3 regions of the Pseudomonas sp. KU26590 genome follow, and region 2 is predicted to be linked to each of the others. Evidence: predicted binding sites of a transcription regulator. Region 2 holds the regulator's gene; each other region holds the start of a gene.
The links. Region 2 encodes FliA, which starts transcription of late flagellar genes. Its sites were predicted from a motif close to CTAAAGTTTNNNNNNNNNNNGCCGNTAA; they were not measured.
Positions count from the first base shown of each region.

Region 1: OKW98_RS15820 (methyl-accepting chemotaxis protein) is a predicted target of FliA. The motif match lies at 849-876, and genes of this name have one in related genera.
Region 3: OKW98_RS15695 (methyl-accepting chemotaxis protein) is a predicted target of FliA. The motif match lies at 2,082-2,109, and genes of this name have one in related genera.

Region 1 is NZ_CP110644.1:3,619,133-3,623,617, reverse strand. Features, by position in the region: gene OKW98_RS15825 (cyclophilin-like fold protein) at 1-346, opposite strand, end outside; gene OKW98_RS15820 (methyl-accepting chemotaxis protein) at 922-2,136, shown strand; gene OKW98_RS15815 (response regulator) at 2,146-2,514, shown strand; gene OKW98_RS15810 (STAS domain-containing protein) at 2,538-2,825, shown strand; gene OKW98_RS15805 (chemotaxis protein CheA) at 2,893-4,485, shown strand, end outside.
Region 2 is NZ_CP110644.1:2,349,041-2,353,525, reverse strand. Features, by position in the region: gene OKW98_RS10510 (protein phosphatase CheZ) at 1-503, opposite strand, end outside; gene OKW98_RS10505 (chemotaxis response regulator CheY) at 523-897, opposite strand; gene fliA (RNA polymerase sigma factor FliA) at 1,138-1,881, opposite strand; gene fleN (flagellar synthesis regulator FleN) at 1,878-2,711, opposite strand; gene flhF (flagellar biosynthesis protein FlhF) at 2,830-4,173, opposite strand; gene flhA (flagellar biosynthesis protein FlhA) at 4,185-4,485, opposite strand, start outside.
Region 3 is NZ_CP110644.1:3,591,624-3,596,108, reverse strand. Features, by position in the region: gene OKW98_RS15695 (methyl-accepting chemotaxis protein) at 404-1,993, opposite strand; gene OKW98_RS15690 (methyl-accepting chemotaxis protein) at 2,435-4,000, opposite strand; gene tnpB (IS66 family insertion sequence element accessory protein TnpB) at 4,179-4,424, opposite strand.

The sequences.
Region 1 (4,485 bases), 1.3 Mb from region 2:
GAATCGGATTCGTCGGCAGCGATGTCGGCAGTTCAGCGTGTTTCTCGTTTTGATTCAGGTCAGGCATATCGATGGAGAGGGGGAGAAGGGCGGCAAACTCCCGTGCTGCCTGCGTATCAGCCAGGGTAATCGCGAAGCGCTTGTCGCGAACAGTCATCCAGATACGGGATTGTGCCTGCTGCACGATGGCTGAGGTGGCTGCCGGGGCAGGGCCCACGTTATTCGCAGGCGAAGCATTGCTTTCGCTCAACGCTGTCAGGCTGAAAAGAAGTCCAAAGGCCCGCGTCAGCCCCCTTGCGCCCCCGACATGAGCTTGAGTGAACAGGGCGAATCGGTTGTCGCGCATGCTGTGGGGCACCTTATGCAGGGAGATGATTCAGGGGCAAGTTAATCAGGGATGAGGGAATCAAGTGGTCAGCGATATCATCTATTTCGCCTCCCACCCAAGTGGGATGCCTGATGTCACAACACTCTACGCCCGGGTAAGTGGCTGAACTAGGCGGAGCTCCAACATGCTTCTGTGAACAAACCTCACCAATGCCGGAAAGTTGGTGGGCAGAGCGCTGCCGTTTTCCCTGGAAGACCCTTTCAATCGCCAGTTCTTTATATAAGTGTTAATCGGGATGTTGATGATGGTCGCTCTCTGACGAGCCCTGATCCCATCATCCTGCCAATGCGCTAGCAGGAGGGGTCAGGCAGTTTCCGCATCACACCGCACCAAAAAAGTCCCCGGTTTTGCAGTGCGGCATCACCGGGAATCGCCTGGTCGTGGCCGGCGGCAAGGGCAGGGCAGGCATCCTCGGCGGTCACGCGACAGTCATAAACCAGACGGAAGGCAGAGGGGGTGACTCAAGTTGCGACCCACTGGGCAGATAACGGTAATGTCAGTTACATGCGCAGCATTGTTCAAGGATCGAACCCATGACCCAGCGTCAATCCATCCGCATCCCCCTTTCCGCTCAACCGCGCTTTCTCTGGTTCGCTTTCATTCCGGTCGTGCCTGCCGTTGCATGGATACTCGTCCAGGCAACCTCTCTCCCTAACCTCATTGCGTGCGCGGCACTGATGCTGACCGGCCTCGGCGCAGGCGCCTGGAGTGCTGTTTCCCGGCGTGACGCGGTGCTGCGAGCCATTGCGCTGGAGCAAGGGGATCAGTCAGCGGCGCACGCGGCCAGCAACAGCATGACCTCGCAGGTACAACTCAATGAGGTATTGCTGGGAGCGATGCCCATCTGGGCTCGGCAAGTGGAAAGCTCTCGGCATCAGACAGAAGAAGCGATTGTGAATCTGACCAATCGTTTTATCGGGATTGCCGCGCGATTGCAGGAAACGGTTCAGGCTTCCCAGCGCGCTGCCGGCGAACTGGACGGGCAAACCGCCGACGGAGCGCTTGAAGTGCTGTCCCTCAGCGAAAGCGATTTAAGCCAGGTGATCAATTCGCTCAAAGCCGCGCAAACCAGCCGCGACCAGACCCTGGCCCAGGTGCGCGGCCTCACCGCTTATACCGGCGAACTGCGCACCATGGCCGCTGACGTGGCGGCGATTGCCGCGCAGACCAACCTGCTGGCACTCAACGCGGCCATTGAAGCGGCCCGTGCAGGTGAAGCCGGTCGCGGCTTCGCCGTCGTGGCCGACGCGGTGCGCAGTTTGTCGAGCAAATCCAGCGAAACCGGCCAGCAGATGTCGGCCAAGGTCGACATCATCAATAACGGCATCACGCAATTGGTGCACGCCGCCTCCAGCAGCGCCGACCAAGACAGCCAATCGGTGGCCGCGTCAGAAAACAGCATCCAAGTCGTGCTCGAGCGTTTTCATAACATCACTGGGCGCCTGGCCGAATCCGCGGACCTGCTCAAGCAGGAAAGCCGTGGCATTGGTGACGAGATGACGGAGGTGCTGGTCGACCTGCAATTCCAGGACCGTGTGAGCCAGATCCTCAGCCATGTGCGAGACAACATGGACGACTTGCATGGCCACCTGCTCCAGGCCAGCGAGGCCCCGGACCAGGCGACGTCCATCGATGCCCACCAGTGGCTGGCGCGCATGGACGCCACCTATGCCACTGACGAGCAGCGGCGCACCCATCGTGGAGAGACGCCTGTGCAGCAGAACTCTCAAGACATCACCTTCTTTTAGGAGCTCATCATGGCGAAGAATGTATTAGTGGTCGACGACTCCAGCAGCGTGCGGCAAGTGGTAGGCATTGCTTTGAAAAGCGCCGGTTACGACGTGATCGAGGCGTGCGATGGCAAGGATGCGCTGGGCAAGCTCACCGGGCAGAAAGTGCACCTGATCATCAGCGACGTGAACATGCCAAACATGGATGGCATCACCTTCGTCAAGGAGGTCAAGAAACTGGCCAGCTACAAGTTCACCCCGATCATCATGCTGACCACCGAGTCCCAGGAGTCGAAGAAGGCCGAGGGCCAGGCGGCGGGTGCCAAGGCGTGGGTGGTCAAGCCGTTTCAGCCCGCGCAAATGCTGGCAGCGGTGTCGAAACTGATCCTGCCCTGAATCCTTGCGCGAGGGAGGCTGCGATGCCGATCACCATCGAAACACTCGACGACAGCACCTGCGTCAGCATTGACGCAGAGCTCACGATCTACACCGTCGCCGATCTGGCGGCCGCCCTGTTGCCGCAGATGGGTGGCGCGCCACGTCTGATGCTAGACCTCTCGCAGGTCACAGAAATGGATGGCGCGGGGCTGCAGTTGCTCGCGGTCATCCAGCGTGAAGCCGACAACGCTGGTACAGCGCTGAGCGTTACCGGCCAGAGCGTGGCGGTCACGCAGGCCCTTGAGCTGTGTCGCAAAGCGGGCCCATAGCCAGCCACCGCCACGCCAGCCCCAACCACGTTCATTGCACGTTCATTGATAGACAAGGAAGGTCCAGGTGAGCATCAATCTCGACCAGGCATTGCAGACATTCATTGTCGAGGCGCACGAACTGTTGCAGGTCATGGAGCAATCCCTGCTGCAACTGGAAACCGAGCCTGCCGACCAGGATGCCATCGGCGCGATCTTTCGTGCCGCGCACACCATCAAGGGTTCCGCCGGCCTGTTTGGCCTGAACCCCGTCGTCAGCTTCACGCACATTGTCGAGGACGTACTCGACCGCCTGCGCGACGGCAGTGTGGGCGTAGATGCCACGCTGATCGCGGTGCTGCTCAAGTGCGGCGATCATATGCTGGAGTTGATCAACGTCGTCGCCAGTCGTGGCGAGACGCTCCAGCCTGCAGCCCTGGAACGTGAAGCGGGGTTGCGCGAGGCGCTCAGTCGCTATCAGGCGCCGGCCCATCTGAACGACACCTCCGCTCAAAGCACACACACCGCTGCTGGCTGTGCAGACACGTCCGCCGAGGTGCTCTGGCATATCTCCCTGCGTTTCGGTGTGGACGTGTTTCGCAATGGCATGGACCCGCTGTCGTTTCTGCGCTACCTGGAGACCTTGGGGCAGATAACGCAGGTCACCACTCTGAGCGATCGTATTCCGGCACTGGACAGCTGGGACCCTGAAAGTTGCTACCTGGGTTTCGAGATCGACCTGCGCTCGACGGCCAGCCACGCCACCCTCAACGAAGTATTCGACTTTGTGCGTGACGACTGTGACGTGCGCATCGAGGCCATCGACGAAGCTTCCGACAGTGCTGTGTCCACTGGAAGCGAGTTGGTTGCCCAGGCGGAGCAGGGCCCATTGACGGCTTCGGTGCAGCGGCTACCGGCGGCCAGTGAGCCGAAAACCCGCGACGGCAACTACGTGCGCGTCAATGCGGACAAGCTCGACGAGCTGATTAACCTGGTCGGCGAACTCGTCATAGCGAGCGCCGGCGCAAGCCTGTTGGCCCGCTCCTGTCAAAACGACCCGCTGCAGGAGGCGACATCGACGGTATCGGGACTGGTGGAGGAGATCCTGGATGGCGCCCTGCACCTGCGCATGGTCCCCATCGGCGACACGTTTAACCGCTTCCGCCGCGTGGTGCGCGACATCAGCCAGGAGCTGGGCAAGGACATCGAGCTGACCATCAGCGGTGCAGAAACCGAGCTGGACAAGACCGTCGTCGAGAAAATCGGCGACCCACTGATGCACCTGCTGCGCAACGCCATGGACCACGGTATCGAAAGCGCCGATGCCCGGCGCGCTGCGGGCAAGCCGGGGAAGGGCCATCTGAGCCTCAATGCCTACCACGACTCGGGCAGCATCGTCATCGAAATCGCCGACGACGGCAACGGACTCAACCGCGAACGGATCCTGGAAAAGGCTCAGGAGCGCGGCCTGGTCGCCAGCGGTGCGGTGCTCTCCGATCAGGAGATCTACAACCTGATCTTCGAACCGGGTTTCTCTACCGCCGAGGCGGTGACCAATCTGTCAGGCCGCGGTGTCGGGATGGACGTGGTCAAGCGCAATATCACGCTGCTGCGCGGCACTGTCGATCTGGACAGTCGCCCGGGCGAGGGCACCGTGGTGCGCATTCGGTTGCCGCTGACC
Region 2 (4,485 bases):
TCATTCAGGTGCGCGGAGACTTCGGTGGTCTCCTTTTCGCTGCGGGTCAGGAACACATCGACGCGGCGTGCCAGATCACGAAACTCTTCAGCGCTGATCTCTCGGCGCATGAAGCGTCCCCAGTCGGCGCTCAACGACTTGGCGTCATCCGTGAGCCCGTGCATCAACGGCGTGCTCAGCTCCACCAGGTCCATGGTCCGGTTGGCCGCGTTTTCAGTCAGCCTGACCACGTACGACAGCCGCTCGGTGGCGTCGGTGATCTGAGAGACCTCCTCGGCCTGCGGCATGTTCGGGTCGATCTGGAAGTTGACGATCGCGCTGTGCAGCTCGCGCGTCAGTTTGCCGACTTCCTGATACAGGCCGCGGTCGCGGGTCTGGTTAAGCTCATGGATCAGTTGCACGGCGTCGCCGAACTTGCCTTTTTCAAGGCTCGCGACCAGCTCTTGTGCGTGTTTCTTCAGGGTTGACTCAAAGTCACCCATTGTCGAATCTTTGGAATCCATAGCGCCCTCGCAGCGGACATCAGCTATTGACGCGCTCGAAGATCTTTTCGATTTTCTCTTTGAGCACTTGCGCCGTGAACGGCTTTACCACGTAGCCGTTCACACCGGCCTGAGCGGCTTCGATGATCTGCTCGCGCTTGGCTTCGGCAGTGACCATCAGCACCGGCAGACTGCGCAGACGCTCGTCGGCACGCACCTGACGCAACAAGTCGATGCCGGACATGCCAGGCATGTTCCAGTCAGTGACGAGGAAGTCAAAGGCGCCGCTTTGCAGCATCGGCAATGCGGTGAGTCCGTCATCTGCTTCGGCCGTGTTGGTGAACCCAAGGTCACGCAACAGGTTTTTTATGATCCGCCGCATCGTTGAGAAGTCATCAACGATGAGGATTTTCATGTTCTTGTCCAATTCGACCTCCAAGCAGTCTTTAACGCGTTCAGCACCTGAACGCGCGTTCAATCAATACCGGCTGTGCCGAACATGAAGAGGGGTTTTAATCGACGGGGACAAGCGCAGCGAAACCGGATCCTCTACGACCCGGTTCGACCGACTCCTGCCGTGTCTCTTTACTTCCCGCTCACGTCTTGCACAGCCGGTCTTACACGCAACGCGCAGGCCTCGCAGCCTGCGCCTCATTCATGAACGTGCGCGCCACTCGCCAAGACGACCGCGCAAACGCGCCGCGCATTGGCTGTGCAGCTGGCTGACCCGCGACTCGCTGACCCCCAGGACCTCACCGATTTCCTTGAGGTTCAGCTCTTCGTCGTAGTACAGCGACAACACCAGGCGTTCACGTTCGGGCAAGTTGGCAATGGCCTCGGCCAGCGCAGCCTGGAAGCGCTCGTCTTCCAGATCCCGCGACGGTTCGAGGGACTGGCTCGCGCCGTCCTCGTGCAGCCCTTCGTGTTCGCCGTCCTGCAACAGGTCGTCGAAACTGAACAGGCGGCTGCCCAGGGTATCGTTCAAAATCCCGTAGTAATCGTCGAGACTCATTTCAAGTTCGGCAGCAACCTCGTGATCTTTAGCGTCACGACCGGTTTTCGCTTCGATTGCACGAATTGCGTCGCTGACCATGCGCGTGTTGCGGTGGACCGAGCGCGGTGCCCAATCCCCCTTGCGCACTTCGTCGAGCATCGCGCCACGGATACGAATACCCGCGTACGTCTCGAAACTGGCCCCTTTGGTGGAGTCGTATTTGGTCGAGACTTCGAGCAAGCCAATCATGCCCGCCTGGATCAAGTCCTCGACCTGCACGCTGGCCGGCAGACGCGCCAGCAAGTGGTAGGCGATTCGTTTGACCAGCGGGGCATACCGCTCGATCAGCTCATACTGGGAGTCTTTGGACGATTTGCTGTACATGCGATAGCCACTTGCTGTCATGAGACGGGCCCTGCGCTGGTGTGATGCACGAGGCGTTCTACGAAAAATTCCAGATGGCCGCGCGGGTTCGCCGGGAGCGGCCAGGTGTCGACTTTCTGCGCGATGGCCTTGAACGCCAACGCACATTTGGAACGCGGAAACGCTTCGTACACGGCGCGCTGTTTCTGCACGGCCTTGCGTACGCATTCGTCGTACGGCACAGCGCCTACATATTGCAGGGCCACGTCGAGAAAACGGTCGGTGACTTTCGTCAGCTTGGCGAAGAGGTTGCGCCCTTCCTGCGGGCTCTGGGCCATGTTGGCCAGGACGCGGAAGCGGTTCATGCCGTAATCGCGGTTGAGCAGTTTGATCAGGGCGTAGGCGTCGGTGATCGACGTGGGCTCGTCGCACACCACCAGCAGCACTTCCTGGGCGGCGCGGACGAAGCTCACCACCGACTCGCCGATGCCGGCGGCGGTATCGATGACCAGCACATCGAGGTTGTCGCCGATGTCACTGAACGCCTGAATCAACCCGGCATGCTGCGCCGGGGTCAGGTGGACCATGCTCTGGGTGCCCGATGCCGCCGGCACGATGCGTACGCCGCCCGGGCCCTGCAGCAGGACATCGCGCAGTTCGCACCGCCCCTCGATGACGTCAGCCAGGGTGCGTTTGGGGGTCAGTCCCAATAATACGTCGACGTTGGCCAGACCCAGATCGGCGTCCAGCAGCATGACGCGACGTCCCAGCTCGGCCAGTGCCAGTGAAAGATTCACTGAAACGTTGGTCTTGCCTACGCCACCTTTGCCACCGGTTACCGCGATAACCTGTACGGGATGCATGCTGCCCATGTTAATTGTTTACCTTGTCTTGCTTAGACCTAAGCCACATGTCGGGCTGCACGTTCAGTGCCTGAACAATGCCTGGCAGACCATCGATGCAGGAAAATTCCACTGTCATTTTCTATACCTAGCCCGCGCGCTTGCCGGTGCTGTGATAAAGATCCGCAAACATATCCGCCATCGCTTCCTCGCTAGGCTCCTCCTGCATCTGCACGCTGACTGCCCGGCTCACCAATTGGTGCCGACGCGGCAAATGCAGATCATCCGGTATCCGTGGGCCATCAGTGAGATAGGCCACAGGCAGTTCGTGTGTCACGGCCAGGCTGAGCACTTCGCCCAGGCTGGCCGTTTCGTCGAGCTTGGTCAGGATGCACCCGGCCAGGCCGCAACGTTTATAACTGTGATAAGCCGCTGACAGCACCTGCTTCTGGCTGGTTGTCGCCAGCACCAGGTAGTTGCGCGCCTTGATGCCACGCCCGGCGAGGGTTTCCAGTTGCAGACGCAGGGCCGGATCGCTGGCTTGCAGGCCGGCGGTGTCGATCAACACCACGCGCTTGCGCAACAGCGGCTCCAGCGCCTGTGCCAGGGACTGGCCCGGGTCGACGTGGGTGACCGGTACATTGAGGATCCGACCCAGGGTTTTCAGCTGTTCCTGAGCGCCAATGCGGAAACTGTCCATGCTCACCAGCGCGATATTTTGCGCGCCGTATTTCAACACATATCGGGCCGCCAGTTTAGCCAGCGTGGTGGTTTTGCCCATGCCGGCAGGGCCGACCATGGCAATCACACCGCCCTCTTCCAGTGGCTCGACGTCAGGCGTGGCAATCATGCGGGCCAGATGGGCCAGCAGCATGCGCCAGGTGTGGGCCTGATCACTGGATTCCGGGACCATCGCCAGCAGATCGCGGGACAGCGGGCCGGAGAGGCCGACGCGTTGCAGACGGCGCCACAGGTTGGCCTGCTGCGGACGGCTGCCTTGCAGCTGGTTCCAGGCCAGCGAGCCCAGCTGGACTTCCAGCAGTTCGCGCAGACCGTTCAATTCGGAGCGCATCGCTTCGTAGGCACGATCGCCCACCGCCGGCTCAGCCTTGCGCTCGGCACGTTCAGCGGCCACAGCGGCGTGGATCGACGGGCGAAACGGTTCTTCCAGGGTCGGTTCGATCTGCTTGCTGTCATCCATCGCCAGGCCAGCGAACAACTGGCGATTGGCAACAGTGTCCAGCTCGCTGCGATGGGTCAGCTCAGCCTGAGCGGTGACGATGCGCGACTGGGTCTTGCGCAGCTCTTCTTCGAGTTCGATGTTCGGTACACGCGGGGCCAGCGCAGACAACTTGTAATCCAGGGCGGCGGTCAGTTCCACGCCGCCGGCGATCCGCCGGTTCCCGATGATGGCAGCTTCAGCGCCCAGCTCATCGCGAACCAGTTTCATGGCTTGTCGCATATCGGCGGCGAAAAAACGCTTAACTTGCATGACTCACTACCTCAGCCGTTAGGCCCGACAGTCGCTACGATGGTGACTTGCTTATTGTCAGGAATTTCCTGGTAAGCCAAAACATGCATATTCGGTACAGCCAACCGTCCAAAGCGGGACAACATGGCGCGAACCGGACCTGCGACCAACAAAATAACCGGCTGCCCCTGCATCTCCTGACGCTGCGCCGCTTCGATCAACGAGCGCTGAAGTTTCTCAGCCATGCTCGGTTCGAGGAGAACGCCTTCTTCCTGACCCTGACCTGCCTTCTGCAGACTATTTAGCAATATCTGTTCCAACCTTGGCTCAAGG
Region 3 (4,485 bases), 1.2 Mb from region 2:
AGCCCATGCTGGCTCTTTGACCAAGCACGATATGAGCGCTGCGGGCCTCGAACAGGGGGCCGCATCCATGGTTTTAGCTCTTTGATTTCGGCGGGACGGGAGTCGCTATTTCATTTCAGGGACATAGAGCCGTCCGTCTTCAGCGCTGGAAGTAACGAAGCCTAATCTATTTTGCACGCCAGACCATCGCTACCGTTCAGGCTCTGCATCTGCACATGATTTCGGCAGAGATGAACGCCATTCGGGTACGGGCCTTGGCTGAGTGACGGACTTTTTTCGGGTACAGGCGCCCATCTCGATCAGCCATGCTCGCAATCTAGGATCTAGTGCAGCTCGGCCCACGGAATGGTTTCTACAGCGTTCTTAGCCGTGCGCCTCGCTCATGGATTAGCCGACGCGGAAACTAGAGAGAAAACCTTCCCACCAGTTTGCTCATATCCACAGCAAGGCGTGAGAGCTCGGAACTCGCTGCAGCGGTCTGATGAGCGCCCGTTGCGCTCTGAATGGAAAGATCGCGAATACTCATCAGGTTGCCGTCGACCGAACGTGCGACCTGCGCCTGCTGTTCCGATGCGGTAGCGATCATCATGTTCATTTCGTTGATTTCATTGATTGCTTTCGCGATCAGAGTCAGCGCCGCTCCTGCTTCATGAGCGATACTAAGTGTGCCGTCGGCCTGCTCGCAACTTTCACTCATGGCCTTGGTGGCCTGAGCAGTGCCTGTGAGTATGTCACCGATCATTTTCTCGATTTCCTGCGTCGAGGCCTGTGTGCGATGCGCCAAAGCCCTGACTTCATCCGCCACTACAGCAAAACCGCGTCCCTGATCACCGGCCCGTGCCGCTTCGATTGCCGCATTTAATGCCAAGAGATTAGTTTGTTCCGCAATCGTACGAATGACTTCCAGCACCTTGCTAATGTCCTTGGACTGCAATGCCAGACGCTCTACATCGACACTCGTGTTCTGCACTGTCTTGCTTAGTTTCTGGAGGGCGCTGACCGTGCTGGTTACCCGTGCGGCTCCGGTGCGTGTTGATTGATCAGAGGCTTTAGCGGCATCCGACGCGTTGGCAGCATTACGCGCCACCTCATCCACCGCAGCAGTCATTTGATTGACTGCTGTGGCTGCCTGATCGATTTCGTTGTTCTGTCGCAGCAAACCTCTGCTGGACTCCTCGGTGACGGCATTCATTTCCTCAGCAGCGGACGCCAGTTGAGTGGACGAATCGCCAATCAGCTTGATCGTATCGCGCAGATTGTTTTGCATGACTTGGGTAGAGCGCATCAGGTCGGAAAACTCGTCTTGGCCCGTGACAGTAATCACGCTGCGCAGGTCACCTTTGGCGATTGTTTCGTTGATAAGCAGCATGTCGCGCAAGGGTGTAACTATACTTCTTGTGAACAGCACGGCCAGCACAACTGTCGCAAGCACCGCAGCTGCGATTATAAAAATAATAAACTTCAAACCACTTTGATATGAATCCTCAGACTCTTTTCCGGAGATTGCTGCCTCGTCGATGTTCAGTTGAACAAGTCCGGTCACGGCTCCGTCAAGAAGAGGGGTTACAGGAGTCACATTGGAGCTTAGATAGGCCAGCGCTTCAGTCGGTGCGTTTCGTCGCATAAGTGAGTTCACTTCGTCAAATGCGACCAGCATTTTTTCAGTGTTGTCAGACATGACCTTAAACAGTTGCGCTTCTTTTGGGTTCGCATCTTCGCCTGAAACAAAAGGGCCATAGAGCTTGATTTGCTTTTTTAATTCTTCGCTGAGTGTGGCTATCGTACTGATCGTCGTGGCAATGTCTTGCGGATCGGTCTTGAACAGAAGTCGGCGGACTTCCAGCCTCAGGCGCAGCATCGCGGAATTAATTCGGTCGGCAACAACCACGCTGGCGAATGCATCGTCTTGAAGGGATCTGGCAGTCTCTCGAATTTCCCCCATTTTCCAAACGGAAATACCACCAAGAGCAACCAACAACAATGCGATAAACATAAAACTGACTGCTGCGCGTATTGATACTTTCAGGTTTCTCATCGCCACAAATCCCTAGTGTTAATCGACGTTTGGTTACCAAAAAAGGTTATCGGCTAACTAAAACAAAGCTTGAGCGCGACAGCCCATCAGGCCTTGACAGAAGCCAATAAATTTATCCCGCGCCAGAGAAAAACAGCCCTGCTAGTCCGCAATGATCCTCACAGCGAAATTATAGGGCTTCATAGGGAGATATTTTATCGTTGGTTATTCATGGGATTACGTGTGATTCCTGAGGAAAAGAGTGCCAGCAACACACCTTGCTGATGCCACCGCTTAAGGCGATGGTTTCCACCTAAATTTGATCCGATCAAGAAGAGTTGGACGCCATTTTTAGCCTTTTTACGGGGGACGCCCAAACCACCAGAACGCCGTATCTATTCCACATCCTCCAAAGTCCTGTTACACCACGAAGCGACTCACCAGCTTATTAAGGTTCACCGCTAGCTTTGACATTTCGCCGCACGCCGTAGCAGTTTGACTAGCACCCGCAGAGCTCTGAACAGCAAGCTCTCGAATGCTGACAAGATTACGATCAACTTCGCGGGCAACGTGAGCCTGCTCCTCAGAAGCGGTGGCGATCAACAGGTTGCGTTCGTTGATCTGCGTAATGGCCTTGGAGATCTGATCCAGTGAACTGCTGGCCTCTTGTGCCACATCAAGGGTTTGATTTGCCAGTTCCTTGCTCATGTTCATTGCCTCCACCGCTTCTGCTGAATCGCTCTGCATGCTAGAGATCATCTGCTCGATTTCTTGAGTTGAGGACTGTGTTCGGTGGGCCAGCGCCCTGACCTCGTCGGCGACTACTGCAAATCCACGGCCCTGCTCACCGGCTCGCGCCGCCTCAATCGCTGCGTTCAAGGCCAGAAGGTTGGTCTGCTCAGCAATAGCTCGAATCACTTCCACTACTTTATTGATGCTTTGAGCGCGCTGAGACAGCACCTGAATCTTGTCACTCGTGCTTTCAACATTGCCGCTCAGCTTTTGAATAGACTTCAATGTTTGAGCGACTCTCTCCAATCCTGCCTCTGTAAAACCCTGGGTGCGACGCGACTCTTCCGAAGCTGACTCAGCATTGCGAGCCACCTCATCAACGGCAGCGCTCATTTGGGTGACAGCTGTGGCGGCTTGGTTGACTTCATCATTCTGCGAAACAAGACCTCGACTAGATTCCTCAGTAACCGCCGTCATCTCCTCTGCAGCAGAGGCCAGTTGCGTCGATGAATCACCAATTTGCATGATGGTGTTACGAAGGTTTTCCTGCATGTGTGCAAGCGCTTTCAACAATCGTCCGGCCTCATCAGTCCCGCTGATCTTCACCTCCTTCGAGAGGTCGCTACCTGCGATTCGCTCGGCAATGGACAGGGCATCGCTGATAGGAGTCGTTATGCTTTTCGTCAAAAGTGTTGCCAAAGCGACCGTCAGGACTACGACGCCCGCAATAAGCCCAACAATCATCCACAAACCAGATGAGTAGGTGTCGGCTGCATATTGCCCAGCCAGTGCCGCTCCGTCGTTGTTGAAGTCAGCCAAGGCCTTGATCTCTCCTTCCATCCTGTTCGTCAGGGGACGGATGCCTGTACTTACCATGTTGAACGCAGCAGAAGTATCACCCCTTGTTAACGCCGAGATGAGACCATCCAGTTGGTTGGAGTAATCCTCGGCGGACGCCTTTACCGTTAAATACAGCGCGCGCTCCCGGTCGCTCGCTATCAAAGGCTCATAATTGATAACTGCATCCGTAAAGACCTTCCGGTAGCCGGGGAAGGCCGCTAAGGTCGACTGAAGGGTTTGGGCGTCGGAGATGCCTCGCAGAGTTTCAAGCCTTAGACGAAGTATCCCAGCGTTAATCGAGCCTGTTTGCCTAATGCTGGGTAGCCAATTGGTTTCGACGTCTCTTTCGGCGTCCCGCAACTTTCCCATTTGCACAGCAGCGACTGCGCCGAGTACAAAAACTAATGCGACAATGAGCGCGAAAAACAGAGAGGCTCTCGGGGCTAGGTTTAGATTTCTAAGGCGCATAGGAACTTCCTGTTACCAAGGGAATGATAGCGGTGTTTAATGGGCTATCGACCTGAAGTCGAAAACTTTAGGCAGATCGAGCTTAGCGGACGGATTGAGAGTCGAGGAGAAACTCACAGGGTTTTTAGCTATTTGACCGCACCACCAGCACCGACGCCTGCCGAGGTAGGCTGAGCGCCAAGACCCGAGTTTTTCGGTATCCAACTGCATTCCCTGCCTTGTTGCATGCCTGGCCCGTGACATCTATGCCTTGGTTCAAACGACGTGCAGCCAGCCAAACGCCAATCCCATCGTGTGCCAGCACTTTCATCCCCATCGCGCGGCGATTGGCAAACAGATAAGTACAGTGCGGCTGTGCCGCACAGAACACCGCGACCACCTTGGGTAACGCCGTTTGGTGTCGGCGCGCATGTCCATTGGCTCGGTGGCGG